DNA from 3 places in the Neobacillus sp. NPDC097160 genome. Region 3 is predicted to be linked to each of the others. Evidence: predicted binding sites of a transcription regulator. Region 3 holds the regulator's gene; each other region holds the start of a gene.

Region 1 (5,051 bases), on a different contig from region 3:
AGCATACTTGAACGACTGGATCAATAAGGTATTGGTTACACCGCTTACTGGTGCGGTTGATACGATGCCATTTGCCATCCTCGTCGTTCTCCTTGTGCATGGATTCTGGATTCTTGGTTTACACGGGCCGAATATCCTTGGCGGCATTACTACACCATTAATGACCAAGCTTGGACAAGAAAATGTAAATATGTATGCCCAAGGTGTGAAAGATTTGGGTGAATATAATGTCCTTGCAGGTTCCTTTTTAGATGCCTTTGTCTACCTAGGCGGTTCAGGTGCGACATTAGGTCTCATTATTGCGATGTTTATTGCCGGCAGGAAGAGGAATAAACAAATCCTTGCTTTAGGGACACCGCCGGGAATCTTCCAAATTAACGAACCAATTTTATTTGGTTTGCCGATTGTCTTGAACCCGATTTGGTTTATTCCATTCATTCTCGGCCCAATCATTATGACGGTAGTTGCCTATTTATCAATAAGTTTAGGCTTAGTTCATCCGGTTGTGGCGGATATTCCTTGGGTAACCCCGGCCATTGTAGGGGGACTGCTGGCAACGGGTGGTCATATTTCCGGTGCTGTGCTAGCGGCGGTAAATTTATTAATCTCTGTCTTGATCTATCTGCCGTTTGTGATTGCAGTGGGGAGAATTGAAGCAAGAAAAGCAAAGGAAAATACGTCAACCGAGCCGACTGTGAACTAAATTTCTCAAAATAATTCAGTGGGGCCCTGAGTGAAACACGTTCATTCTCCTTCAGGGCTCTTTTTAGATTATGTCGTTTACATATTTTTCAAGGGTCACAACATGAGGAGTGATTGGATGAAAAAGGGATTAAAAGTAGTAACAATTGGTGGAGGGTCCAGTTATACGCCAGAACTTATCGAGGGTTTCATAAACTTTCATAAGGAGCTTCCTATCCATGAACTATGGCTGGTAGATATTGAAGATGGGAAGGAAAAGCTTGAAATTGTCGGGAATTTGGCAAAAAGAATGGTGGAGAAGGCAGGTATTCCGATTGAAATTTATTTGAGTTTAGATCGTAAAGAAGCATTAAGGTCTGCTGATTTTGTTACCACACAATTCCGTGTCGGGCAGCTGGCTGCACGTGAATTAGATGAGCGAATTCCGTTGAGTCATGGTGTTCTTGGTCAAGAAACCAATGGCCCTGGGGGCTTATTTAAAGCACTTAGAACGATTCCTGTTATCCTCGATATTTGCCGGGAGATGGAGGAGGTTTGTCCGAATGCCTGGCTGATCAATTTTACCAATCCTGCCGGTATGGTGACGGAAGCAGTATTCCGTTATAGCAATATTCAAAAAGTCGTCGGGTTGTGTAATGTGCCGATTGGAATGGAAATGGGTGTGGCTAAACTTTTAGACATTGATCATGATCGTGTAAGAATCGATTTTGCCGGATTGAATCATATGGTGTTTGGATTAAATGTTTATGTTGATGGGGTTACAGTTAAGGATCAAGTCATAGATTTACTAACGGATCCGGAAAAAAGCATTACAATGAAAAATATTCATGCGATGGGCTGGGAGCCCGATTTCCTAAAGGCATTGGATGTTCTCCCATGCCCCTATCATAATTACTATTATAAATCAGGAGAAATGCTGGGAAAAGAATTGAAAAATTTCAAGGAAGGTGGGACACGTGCAGAGGTAGTCAAGAAACTGGAAAAGGAATTGTTTGCATTATATAAAGATCCTAATCTTTCTATTAAGCCGCCGCATTTAGAGAAACGCGGTGGTGCCTATTATAGCGAGTCGGCTGTACGACTTATACACTCGATTTATACTGACAGGAGGGATATCCAGGCTGTAAATACAATGAATAAAGGGGCAATTACGGGTATTCCCTATGATTCGGCGGTTGAGGTCAGTTGTATGATTTCTAAAGACGGTCCAAAACCTCTGACAATGGGGGAGCTGCCAATCGCAGTGAATGGATTGGTCCAGCAAATTAAATCATTTGAACGGACAGCGATTGAAGCTGCTATCAGTGGTGATTATGGCAAGGCATTATTGGCAATGACAATAAACCCGCTTGTACCAAGTGATCGTGTGGCGAAGATGATCTTAAACGAAATGCTTGAAGCACACAAGAGGTATTTACCGCAGTTTTTTAGCTAGTGAGGAGTGGAAAAATGGAAAGTTTAGAAGCAATCATCTTTCAAATTATTCTCCATGGCGGTAATGGGAGAAGTGCAGCCATGGAGGCCATCCAAGCAGCAAAACAAGGGGATTTTATACAAGCAAAAGAAAAACTGCAGGAGGCGGCGGTTGCCTTGAATGAGGCACATCATGTCCAAACCTCACTCATTCAAGGCGAAATTAGAGGCGAAAAAACGGAGATTTCATTGTTAATGGTTCATGCCCAGGACCATTTAATGAATGCAATGACCGTTAAGGACATGGCCTCAGAAATAGTTGAATTATATGAGAAATTCCGATGATCTGTCAAGAATCAAAGAAAAGATCATCCCCAAATACTAAACAGGTGATGTTAAATGATCAAATTGATTGTAAATGCTGACGACTTCGGTCTAAGTCCTGGCGTAAACCATGGAATCATCGACGGATATAAATATGGAATTGTTAATTCCACCTCAATGATGATGAACATGGATTGGATAGAACATGCGGTTCAACTAGCCAAAGATCATCAAAACCTACGAGTAGGAATTCACCTTGTCCTTACCTGCGGATGGCCTTTAACCAAAAACGCTTCAACATTGGTAAATGAACATGGCTCTTTCAAATCTTTGTCTGAATTAGGCAGTAAGGCGAAGGTTTCATTAACGGAAATCGAACACGAATGGTCGGCGCAAATTGAGCGATTTTTGGAAACTGGTTTGAAGCCGTCGCACCTTGATAGCCATCACCATATCCATACATTAAAAGAACTGCAGCCAGTTGTTAAGCAACTATCCAAAAAATTCACGCTGCCGGTAAGACGAAATGGTAAAATCCCGATTGAGGGAGTAGAATCTACCGCGGATATTTCCCTGTTTGATTTTTACAGTGATGGCGTAAAGGAAGATTATTTCTATAACCTTTCCTCACGTTTAGAGGATGGAATAACAGCTGAAATCATGTGCCATCCGGCATACTTAGATAATACCCTATTAAGCATGTCTTCTTATACCTTTAAAAGATTAACAGAACTTGAGATTCTAACATCAACCAAATTGCAGGAAAACATTATCTTATTATAAAAATATTAATAAAAAGGTACCTTCAAATAGAAGGGGCCTTTTTTGTTTCTGCAAATTCACACTAAACTTTCTTATGATAGTAAATCTTCATTCAAAAAGCTAATGATTTGCATCAGATTTCTTTACGGAAAAGGGGATTATGAACATTCAGTGACACATTCGGTTTTTCGGTGTCTTTTCCAAAGAATTGATATTAAGATATAGCTAAAGAGTGTGATTTATATCACAACGTATATCAAATTGGTATGCATTGTTTTTCTAGAATAATGGAAAGGGGAATATCCAAAAATGAAATGGGCTTTATTGACGTTGTTTTTTACTATAGCCACTGTGCTAACGGGTTGTGAACCATTAATGGTCTTGGATCCGAAAGGGCCACAGGCTGCAACACAAGCCAAGGACATTATATTATCAATCGGGATCATGTCGGTTATTGTTCTCACTGTTTTTGGCATCCTGATATTTATGCTGATAAAATATCGTGCATCTAAACAAAGGAAAGATTATGAACCACCCCATATTGAAGGGAGTGTGCTGGTTGAGACGATTTGTGTTGGGATTCCAGTATTAATTGTCATTTTCCTCTCAATTGTGTCTGTTCAAAGCAACTATAAAGTGGAGGCCACTCCGACAGGGTATGGTGATAAAGAACCATTAATTATTTATGCTTCCTCCTCGAATTGGAAATGGCATTTTAGTTATCCTGAAGAAAACATTGAAACAGTTAATTATTTGTATATTCCAACTGATAGGCCAATTGAATTTAAACTTTATTCCTATGGACCCATCACCAGTTTCTGGATTCCACAACTCGGAGGTCAAAAATACGCGATGTCTGACATGGTCAACACGCTTCATTTAGCCGCTGACGAACCAGGAGAATACATGGGACGAAATGCAAACTTTAGCGGGAAGGGATTCGCTGAAAATACGTTCAATGTTAAGGCCATGTCAGAAGATGAATTTGCTAAGTGGGTAAAAGAAGTTAAGAAAACAGCAAAACCACTGACTGAAGAAAAATTTGATAAACTCTTGGAACCGGGTCACTTAGGGCAATCCACTTACACTGGAACGCATTTAGGATTTTTGCCGCCGCCGGAAGGGGAAAATGGCGGACATCATCATGGGTCAACCCCTTCTGAGAATGCGGATAAACATGAACATGCAAGTGAAAGCAATTCAGAATCTGAACAGCATCACCATGCAAGTGAAAGCAATTCAGAATCTGGACAACATCACCATTAATAGTTTTAAAGTTTAATAACTTTGAAAAAAATACTCTCGAAAGGAGTCATATCAGTATGGATTTCTTTGATCGCTTTGCCATCCCACATCCAAGTCCAGTGATTTACGCATCAATGGTAGCCATTGGTCTAACAGTTATCGCGATAATCGCCGGTTTATCTTATTTTAAAAAATGGGGTTATCTATGGCGTGAATGGTTAACCACAGTTGACCATAAACGGATTGGGATTATGTATTTAATATCTGCTCTTTTAATGTTATTCCGCGGCGGGGTAGACGCGATTATGATGCGTGCGCAGCTGGCTGTACCTGAAAACAAGCTGCTCGATGCCCAGCATTATAATGAAATTTTCACAACACACGGAGTCGTTATGATCATCTTTATGGCGATGCCATTCATTATGGCATTAATGAACTTTGTTGTGCCGTTACAGATTGGGGCGCGCGATGTAGCGTTCCCGCGCTTAAATGCCTTAAGTTTTTGGCTATTCTTCATGGGTGCGATGCTCTTCAACATTTCTTTTGTCATTGGAGGCTCACCTGACGCCGGATGGACTTCGTATTTCCCACTGGCAGGTACCGAT
Region 2 (5,051 bases), on a different contig from region 3:
AACTACTGAAAGAATATGCAAATGGTCAGTTTGATCATGTTGGAATAGAAGAATTCTATCGAGCTATTAATGAGTCTAAGCCTTCGTTCATTAGAATTGAAGCAGACGAATTAACCTACCCACTCCATGTGATTATTCGCTATGAAATAGAAAAAGGGTTATTCAACGATGAAATCGAAGTGAAGGACCTGCCAAAGATTTGGAATGACAAGTATGAAGAATACTTAGGGATTCGTCCTGAAAATGATGGAGAAGGTGTTCTACAGGATGTCCATTGGGCTGGAGGAAGCTTCGGTTATTTCCCATCTTATGCCTTAGGGTATATGTATGCAGCGCAATTCAAGCATAAAATGCTCGAAGATTTTCCAAACTTTAATCATTTCGTTGAGGACGGAAATTTACTTCCGATTAAAGAATGGCTAACGACAAATATCCATCAATATGGAAAAATGAAAAAGCCGCTTGAAATCTTACAAGATGTTACAGGTGAAGGCCTAAATGCAAAATATTTAATAGATTATCTATATGAGAAATTTGGAAAGGTTTATCAGTTAAATTGAAGAAGGCCATCCCTATTCTATTTATTGCACTCAGTGCATCATTATGGGGGATTATTGCAATCTTTGTAAGGAAACTTACAGAGGTAGGTTTTACCCCGATGGAAATCGTTACAATTCGGGTTGTCACAGCGGAGATATTGCTTGGAATAATTGGGGGTATAAAATACCCGGCACAAATGAAAATCAAAATCTTTGATATCAAACTATTTATTGGAACTGGTATTTGCAGCATTGTTTTATTTAACTGGTGCTATTTTACTGCTATTAATCAAATGAATTTATCACTTGCAGTAATTTTATTATATACAGCACCGGCATTTGTTACAATTTTATCCTATTTATTGTTAAAAGAAAAAATGGATCAAACTAAAATACTAGCCGTTATAGCAACAATTGTAGGGTGCGTGTTAGTTGCAGGTGTCAATCTAAATGCGGCGGCATCCATTCGGCCCATTGGGATCCTGACAGGTCTTGGTGCAGGATTTGGATATGCCCTCTACACTATATTTGGTAAGTTTGCATTAAGGAAATATTCTACTTTTACGGTTACATTGTATACCTTTTTTATCGCATCGATCACATTACTGCCTGTGACACGTCTTTGGGATAAATGGAGCCGGCTTGTGAGTGGTGATGTGCTCTTATATGGAATCGGTCTAGGGTTGTTTCCTACGGTAATTGCTTATTTATTGTACACGAAAGGACTTGAAAAAGTAGAAGGAAGTAAAGCATCTATCATTGCCACCGTAGAGCCAGTAATTGCTACTATATTAAGTGTTTTTCTTTATAAGGAAGGTTTTGGATTCATTCAAGCAATCGGATCAATTGTGATTCTTTTATCGGTTCTGTTTATTAATCGTTCTAAAAAAAGCAATAGGAAGATATATAGTAAAAAGGCTTCAATCTAGGATTAAAGCCTTTCAAACTTAAAACATATTGACTTTGAGAATTGTTCAATAAACGGGGCTTCCGCTTTTCTTGTTACCATTTACTCCAGGTTTGGAATCCTTTTGAGCCTGGAGGGGCATTTTGGATGATATCGATAAACGGTATCGTGTAAGCGAAAAGAATAAGAGCCGCTGTAATACCTAGCCATAATTTCCAGTTTTCGAATACCATTGGTGCTTTTTCTTCGAGATTCTCAGCTTCAGCAACTGGGAATTCTTCTTCCCCTTTTGGCGCAAAGAAAGCAAGGTTAACGAAGATGATCAGCACTAAAATTATTCCAAGGAATAATATCGATCCTCCAACTGCCTGAGCGATTTGATATGGAATCCACTCAGCTGCTTGCTTTGCACCGCCGTAAGTAGAGAAGGCAGAACGTCTTGGACCTCCAAGCAGACCTTGAATATGCATTGCACCAGACATGAAAGCCATGCCGATGAACCAAACCCATGCCTGGATGATCCCTAATTTATTCATCGCTTTTGTTAATTTACGTCCTGTTAAGTGTGGTACTAACCAATAAGAAATTCCAAAAAACGTTAGAACAACAGATGTTGCTGCAGTTAAATGGAAGTGGCCTGTAATCCAAATAGTGTTATGGACAACTTGGTCCATTTGGTTAGAAGCATTGATAATCCCACCGGCACCGGCAGGGATAAAACTAGCCATACCGATAAAAGGAACTGTAAAACGGGCATCACCCCATGGAAGTACTTTAAACCAGCCAAAAAGACCTGTGGCCCCCTTGGAGCGTCCATATCTTTCAAATGTTGCGAATAAAGAGAAAGCAGTCATTAGCGATGGAATAATGACCATGAACGTAAGGATTACCTGGAAAAACTTCCAAGCTGGATCAATTCCTGGCTCTGTTAATTGGTGGTGGAAACCAACCGGAATAGAGAAGAGCAGGAATAAAATAAAGGACAAACGTGCTAATGAATCTGAGAATATTTTTCCGCCAATAATTTTTGGAATAATAGCATACCAACACATATACGCTGGCAGTAGCCAGAAATACACTAATGGGTGACCAAAATACCAGAACAATGTACGGCTGACTAGTACATCTACTGTGTCAACTAATCCAAGTGACCATGGAAGTAATTGGAATAAAACAGTTGCAGCCACACCCAATGTAGCGACAATCCAAAGAACCGTATTAATAACAGCCATAAAGCTTAATAATGGGCTTGGTTTTCCCGGATTGTTCTTACGCCATCTTGCATACGTCATGATTTGTGCTGCACCGTCAATCCAGCTGCCGACAACAACAAAGGTTAAGCCTAAGTAAAAAATCCAGTGTGCTTTAAGCGGCGCATAAAATGTATAAAGAACAGATGCTTCTTTGAGTAGAACCATTGTAGCTGCCATTAATGTACCGATTAACATGACCCAAAAGCCAATCCAGCCAGTTAGCCTAGCGGCATTCGAATGTTCGCCGGCAGTTCTGCTCACGGCAGCATATTGAAATCCCATAATAAAGAAGGTTGTTAACACAAGTCCCATTAATACACCATGGACAGTTAAGATTTGATAATAATCAATTCCCCAAGGAAGTTCCCATTTTCCGGAACGGACAAGGGTTTGCAGGAGCCCCATTAATCCGCCCAAAGCAAGGGCTGAAAAGGCTACAAAGAAGTGTGCCATGGAAAGCTTTGCATCACGAGGGTCAACTTTTACTTTTGCAGCTGCATTGTTAACCATTATTTTACCACCTCAATCATCGAACTCATTAAATGGTGCCCGGCACCACAGTATTCATTACAAACAATTAAATATTCGCCTGCTTTGTCAAACGTTGTCGTATATTCACTGACATAACCAGGTTCAAGCATCATATTAATATTCGTCCCGGCCACTTCGAAGCCATGAATGACATCCTTTGTGGTGGCAATGACTTTAACTTTTGCCCCAAGCGGCACTTCCACTTTAGCCGGATTATAAGAGAAAGCGGATGCAACATAAACTAATTCATAATCCCACTCTTTTCCGTCAACATTGTGAAGACCCGGTTCGTTAAAAGGTTTTGTTTGATCTACTTTTTCAGGATTTATAGTTGTTAAACAACTCGGCGGTTTGTTGCCTAGATAGAAGGCGCTAACACCTACGACTGTCAAAAAAATGACAAGGCAGCTAATACCGAAAGTCAGCCAAATCTTTTCAAGTTTATGCATATGCATAATTTTTTCCCCCTTCAATCATTAAAAACGTTCTACAAATAGGTAGTAAACGGTTACCCAGGTGACAATAATAAACGCTCCCAATAAGAAAACGGATGCTAATGTCCCTTTGAGCGAAGATCTGTCTTCTACTACTGTTTTTTGTTTTGTTTTCAGTTCCGCTTTCGCCATCCCTCAAGACCCCCTTCAGAAAATTGGATTAAATAAATAAGTTCTCTTTCATAATACAAAACAATCGTAAAAGTAAAATACGAAATTTCAAAGTTCACAAATTGTTCATTCCTTAGGTATCTACTATGTTAATGGTAAAAACTTGATATAACAGTGATTTATATCACAAATAAACCGGAGTAAATGTGAAGAAAATGTGAACTATCACACCTTACCTGTGATAAAAGTAATTGAATAATGGTTCAATCACAAAGTCACACTCTGGAATTTCAAAAATAAGATAAAAATATACTCCCTAATTTCCTTTGGAAGTGAGTGGTCTTTTTGGAAAAATACTATTGCGAACAATGTCGCCTTCTATATAATAAAGTGGAATATTGCAAAGTTTGCGGATTATTGGCAAGTAACAAAATAATGATTGAAGTTCAAAAGCAATCTGAAAAGTAATAATGAAATTGGAAATGATTATGTAATGAAGGAAATCATAATCCGCGATATAATTTAAGTGCACAACAACAACCTTCAAAACGTTTGCTTCCCAGTAATAGGGAAGCTTTTTTTTTGCATCTATACATGATCAATTCCTCGAATAATTCTCTAGATCTCTGGAAAAAATACCCTTACATATGTGGAAGGAGAATGATGATGCCTGCCATTCTTTCTGTTTCAGAGGTTATTCCGCCATTTGAAATTCCCCAAGACCAAGCATCTATGTTTGCGAAAGAGCTTTTTGCTGATGTATTTAAGGATATAGAAAGGTTGTTAAAAGCCTTTCAGAATGGGCAAATTGAAAAAAGACATTTTGTCAAAAATATTGAATGGTTTAAAGAGAATCATTCATTTGAAGAGAAGAACAGGGCCTATATTGAATCTGCTGTGAAACTTGGAAAAGAAGCTATTGTGAAATGCTTAAATAATGACAACTTTCTTAAGGAAAATATTCCATACGAAGAGATTGACGCGATTTTTTTTATTTCGTCAACTGGCATCTCAACCCCAAGTATTGAAGCGCGAATTATGAATCAATTGCCTTTTAACCCGCATACACAGCGGGTGCCGGTATGGGGACTCGGCTGTGCCGGTGGTGCGGCGGGATTATCAAGAGCATTTGAGTATTGTTTAGCGTTTCCAAAGGCCAGAGTCATCGTTCTATCCGTCGAGCTTTGCAGCTTAACGTTTCAGAAAAATGACCTTT
Region 3 (5,051 bases):
ATGAGATTTTGTGGATATCTATAAAATGCAAAAAAAACCGAGCCACTAAAGCCCGGTTTCATTCATTACTCCGCAAGTTCAGCCCATTCTTCCATCAACTGCTCAAGCTCTGTCTTAGCTTTTTCACTTTTTATGTTGATTTCTAATACTTTTTCATGGTCCTGGAAAATTTCTGGTGCGCATAATTGCTGCTCGTACGCTTGAATTTGTTCCTCGAGCTCTTCAATTCGTAATTCCATCTCTTCTAACTTTCTTTTACGCTGCCGCTCAAGCTTTTTGCTTTCTTTATCCTGTTGATAACTATTTTTGTCTAGAACTTCCTTTTCAGCAGCCGTTTTTGTAGATGCAGCGAGGGCTAGTGCCGCTAGTTCTTTCTGCTCCAATTTCTTTTCTAGATAATAGTCATAATCACCTAGATACTCTACACTGCCATGACGGCTAAGCTCCAAAACCTTTGTGGCGATCCGGTTAATGAAATATCTGTCATGCGAGACGAATAAAATCGTCCCGGGGTAATCAATCAGGGCATTCTCTAGAACTTCCTTGCTATCCAAATCAAGGTGGTTGGTTGGCTCGTCCAAAATTAATACATTCGCTTTCTCCAGCATCAGCTTAGCCAGAGCCAGCCGTGCTTTTTCACCACCGCTTAAAGTAGAAACGATTTTTAAAACATCATCACCGGAAAAAAGGAAGTTCCCTAAAACCGTCCGAATTTCTTTTTCACTTTTTAACGGATAATCGTCCCAAAGTTCATTCAAGACGCGTTTATTGGAGGTTAATTCTGCCTGCTCCTGGTCATAATAACCAATTGCGAGATTTGTTCCGTAAAAAATCGAACCGGCAAGTGCTGGCAGTTTTTTAATAATCGTTTTTAACAGTGTCGATTTACCGATTCCATTGGGACCAACAAGGGCAATACTTTCCCCTTTATAGGCGCGAAAGGTGATATCCTCAGAAACCTTGTCACCATCATAACCAACTTCTAGTGAGTCTACCGTTAGAACGTCATTCCCGCTTTGTTTTTCAATTTCAAACGAGAACGTCGCAGACTTTTCGTCACCAAGCGGACGGTCCATAATCTCCATTTTTTCAAGCTTTTTCCGGCGGCTTTGTGCTCGTTTTGTCGTCGAGGCCCGCGCTAAATTCCGTTGGATAAAGTCCTTTAGGTTATCGACTTCTTGCTGCTGCTTTTCATAAAGTTTTATGTCGCGCTCATAATTAGCGGCTTTTTGTTCAAGGTAAGAACTATAATTACCCGTAAACCGCGCGATTTGCTTTCGTGATACCTCATAGACCTGTGTAACAACCTTATCTAAAAAATAGCGGTCATGGGAAACAATTAAAATCGCGCCATCATAGCCCTGCAAGTATTGCTCGAGCCATGATAGGGTATCAATATCCAGATGGTTTGTGGGCTCGTCCAGAATTAAGATATCGGGTCTCGTTAACAGCAGCTTGCCAAGGGCTAGCCGGGTTTTCTGTCCGCCGCTTAAACTAGAAATCATTAGGGAACTTTCGAGAAAATTTAACCCATGCAGGACGGAGCGCATATCTGCTTCGTATTGATAGCCTCCCTGTTCCTTAAATTGCACTTGGAGCTGATCATATTCTTTTATAATTCTCTCGTATTTCACCGTGTTTTCGAACACATTAGGATCGGCCATTTGCACTTCCAGATTGCGCAGTGATTTTTCCATCGTGCGAAGCGGTTCGAAGACAGTCAACATTTCTTCCCAAATGGACAAATTAGATTCAAGGCCGGTATTTTGCGCTAAATAGCCGATCGTCACTTCTTTTGGCTTGATAATCTCACCGCCATCATGTGACAAGTGGCCGGCAATAATCTTCAATAATGTCGATTTTCCAGCGCCGTTTCGACCGACGAGGGCAACTCGGTCCCGCGTTTGTAATTCTAGCTTTATATTCGATAAAATAAGGTCAGCGCCATAATATTTTTGTAGTTGATTAACCTGCAACAAAATCATCTTTATTCACCTCTGTACATACTAGTAGTGTACCGTATAAAGGGAATGTCGGCAATAAAGCGCTAGTCTTTCAGTATCAGGCGATGTCTTTACTCAGATAAAAAAGTTCAAAGTTTCACACACATAAAAGGAAAAATAGTGTATTATTTTTGGATAGGAGGATATTTTTTATGGTAGAATTTACTCATTTTAATAAAGAAGGCAGAGCAAAGATGGTCGATGTCAGCGACAAACTGGAAACGGCACGTACCGCTCTGGCTCATTCCAGCATAACGGTTAGTAAAGAAATTTTTGAAAAAATAACCAATCATGACATGAAAAAAGGTGATGTTTTAGCAGTAGCTCAGGTTGCGGCAGTCATGGCGGCTAAAAAGACTTGGGATCTCATTCCGATGTGTCATCCAATTCCCTTAACAGGGGTAAATATCTCCTTTTCATGGGAAAAGGGTCAGCAAGAAAATTATCAATTACAAATTGCTGCAGCGGTTAAAACAAAAGGGAACACGGGTGTGGAAATGGAAGCGTTAACAGCCGCTTCAGCTTGTGCTTTAACCGTCTATGATATGTGTAAAGCAGTCGATAAAGGCATGGTCATTGGACCGACCTATTTAGTTGAGAAAACGGGCGGAAAAAATGGTGACTTTAAGCGAACTGAACAAGTGAAATGATCGTTAACTAAAATTTAAAGGGGTGTGGGAGATTATGAGTAATGAAACGATGAAGATACCACAGGCGACAGCCAAACGGCTGCCCCTCTATTATCGATTTTTAAAAAACCTGCATACTTCCGGCAAGCAAAGGGTCTCATCTGCGGAATTAAGTGAAGCGGTTAAGGTCGATTCGGCAACGATTCGCCGCGATTTTTCGTATTTCGGTGCATTAGGGAAAAAAGGCTATGGGTACAATGTCAATTACTTACTAACCTTCTTTCGTAAAACACTCGACCAGGATGAATTAACAAAGGTTGCGTTAATTGGCGTAGGTAATCTTGGTACGGCCTTTTTAAACTATAATTTTTTAAAAAATAATAACACAAAAATAGAATGTGCTTTCGATGTCGATCCGGCAAAAATGGGAACCAAAATCCGCGAGGTACCGGTTTACAATATGGATGAATTGGAAAAGGTGCTGACGGATGCACAAATATCAGTTGCGATTCTAACCGTTCCGGCTCCCGTAGCACAGATGATTACCGACCGACTTGTGAAAGCTGATGTGAAAGGGATATTAAACTTTACCCCGGCAAGATTAAATGTCCCTCCGTCCATTCGGGTTCATCATATCGACTTAGCAGTAGAACTGCAATCACTCATTTACTTTTTAAAGCATTATCCGACAGAGACAGAGGAAATAGAAGAATAAGTTGAAGTGGGTTATTCACAGAAAGTGGTGAATAGCCCTTTTTTTATTTTCAGTCTTTACATGCGTAACAGTGTTATGTTACATTATAAGACAGAAAGGGGTTTTTACTAATGAGCGAGGAGTTAATTTCTAAAAAGGATTTATTGGATATGGCAGGGATTTCGTACGGACAGCTATATCGCTGGAAACGAAAGGATCTCATTCCAGAGGAATGGTTTGTTCGAAAGTCAACGTTTACGGGCCAGGAAACATTTTTTCCAAAAGAAAAGATCTTAGAACGGATCGACAAGATTCAGACGATGAAAGAGAATCTTTCCTTGGATGAACTGGCAGATATGTTTTCTCCTAATGTAACAGAGTTACATTTCACTAATGATGAACTAGTAAAACGTAACATTGTTTCGGGTGCGGTTATGGACTTATATCTTGAGCATGAAAAGGGCGGATCACATTTTGATTTTTCAAGAATTCTTGAAGTCTATGTATTAGAGAAGCTGCTGCAATCCGGGGAAATTAACCTAGATGAAGGGAAAATGCTGCTTCAAGTCGTAAAGGATAATAGGGGATTAATCAAACAGAAAAACGGGGAAATCGTGCTGACAAGAAAATTGGGGGTTTCATCGTGCTTTTTACTCATAAATACGGAGGAAATAAAGTTTGAACAGGGAACGAAAATCGTTGTGCAGCTTTCTCTTGTGAAATGTATGGAAGAGATGAAAGCGAAACTATTATAAAGGAGAATGACCATGGATACGAAAAAAAGGGGAGACCTGAATCTTAACGGCTTTGGGTCAGCAAACGGCGGGGAATTTCACCATGTAACTATCAATGGAAAAGGAACAGTTAACAGCGATATAGAGTGTGTAGTATTTGAATGTCATGGTTCGGGTATGGTCAACGGGAATGTCATGACGAATAAAGCGAAGGTTAACGGAAACGGAAAAATTAAAGGGAATCTCGAATGCAAAATGTTAACAGTGGATGGAACAGCGAAAATTGAAAATAACCTCTATGTGGATCATTTCAAGGTGGCGGGAAAAGCGACTATCGGTGGAAGGGTAAAGGCAGAGGAAATCAAAATTAAAGGCAGGCTTACGGTCGAAGGGGATTGTGAAGCCGAAACGTTTAATGCGGAATCCATATTTAGGATTGGCGGGCTTTTAAATGCTGATCACGTGGATATTAAAATTTTCGGAGAGTGTAAGGCAAAGGAAATAGGCGGGCAAACGATTCTCGTTACACACAAAGCCCCATTAATGGGATTATTCAAGACTTTTATGCAAACACAGTTGGAAACAGAATGTATCGAAGGGGACAAAATTGAATTGGAAAATACAAAGGCAGCTGTTGTCCGTGGCAATCATATTACGATCGGGGCTAAATGTGAAATTGGTCTCGTGGAATATACAGGCGAGCTTACAGTAGATAAAAAGGCCATTGTAAAAGAGTCCAGAAAAGTGTAAAAGGGGGAAATAGAAATGAAAAAGGGTCAAAATCTGACGGTAAATGGATCGGGCAATTACCCAGGCGGCAGTTACGATAAGGTAAGCATCCGCGGAGAAGGGACGATTGAAAGTAATGTCGAATGCACATCGTTTCATGTTTACGGAACGAGTGAGACATTGGCGGATGTGAAAGCAGGATCGGTAAAAGTGATCGGTGAATCGGAAGTAAAGGGGGATATGGAGTCTGGTGACATGCTGG

Evidence for each region. Region 3 encodes Rex, which represses fermentation and respiration genes when NADH is low (regulators of the CRP and FNR family bind a similar motif). Its sites were predicted from a motif close to TTGTGAAATATTTCACAA; they were not measured.
Region 1: the regulator Rex is predicted to act here: its motif matches at 3,434-3,451, upstream of qoxA (cytochrome aa3 quinol oxidase subunit II).
Region 2: the regulator Rex is predicted to act here: its motif matches at 4,051-4,068, upstream of ACIQXV_RS05520 (cytochrome c oxidase subunit 2A).

Annotation. Positions count from the first base shown of each region.
Region 1 is NZ_JBIWDU010000007.1:218,402-223,452, reverse strand. Features, by position in the region: gene ACIQXV_RS12365 (PTS sugar transporter subunit IIC) at 1-703, shown strand, start outside; gene ACIQXV_RS12360 (6-phospho-beta-glucosidase) at 821-2,137, shown strand; gene ACIQXV_RS12355 (PTS sugar transporter subunit IIA) at 2,152-2,460, shown strand; gene chbG (chitin disaccharide deacetylase) at 2,515-3,222, shown strand; gene qoxA (cytochrome aa3 quinol oxidase subunit II) at 3,511-4,467, shown strand; gene qoxB (cytochrome aa3 quinol oxidase subunit I) at 4,524-5,051, shown strand, end outside.
Region 2 is NZ_JBIWDU010000003.1:225,369-230,419, forward strand. Features, by position in the region: gene ACIQXV_RS05500 (carboxypeptidase M32) at 1-560, shown strand, start outside; gene ACIQXV_RS05505 (DMT family transporter) at 557-1,468, shown strand; gene ACIQXV_RS05510 (b(o/a)3-type cytochrome-c oxidase subunit 1) at 1,542-3,209, opposite strand; gene ACIQXV_RS05515 (cytochrome c oxidase subunit II) at 3,209-3,685, opposite strand; gene ACIQXV_RS05520 (cytochrome c oxidase subunit 2A) at 3,707-3,856, opposite strand; gene ACIQXV_RS05525 (type III polyketide synthase) at 4,502-5,051, shown strand, end outside.
Region 3 is NZ_JBIWDU010000022.1:86,567-91,617, reverse strand. Features, by position in the region: gene ACIQXV_RS25495 (ABC-F family ATP-binding cassette domain-containing protein) at 66-1,985, opposite strand; gene moaC (cyclic pyranopterin monophosphate synthase MoaC) at 2,156-2,653, shown strand; gene ACIQXV_RS25485 (redox-sensing transcriptional repressor Rex) at 2,688-3,347, shown strand; gene ACIQXV_RS25480 (YhbD family protein) at 3,458-4,081, shown strand; gene ACIQXV_RS25475 (polymer-forming cytoskeletal protein) at 4,094-4,810, shown strand; gene ACIQXV_RS25470 (cytoplasmic protein) at 4,826-5,051, shown strand, end outside.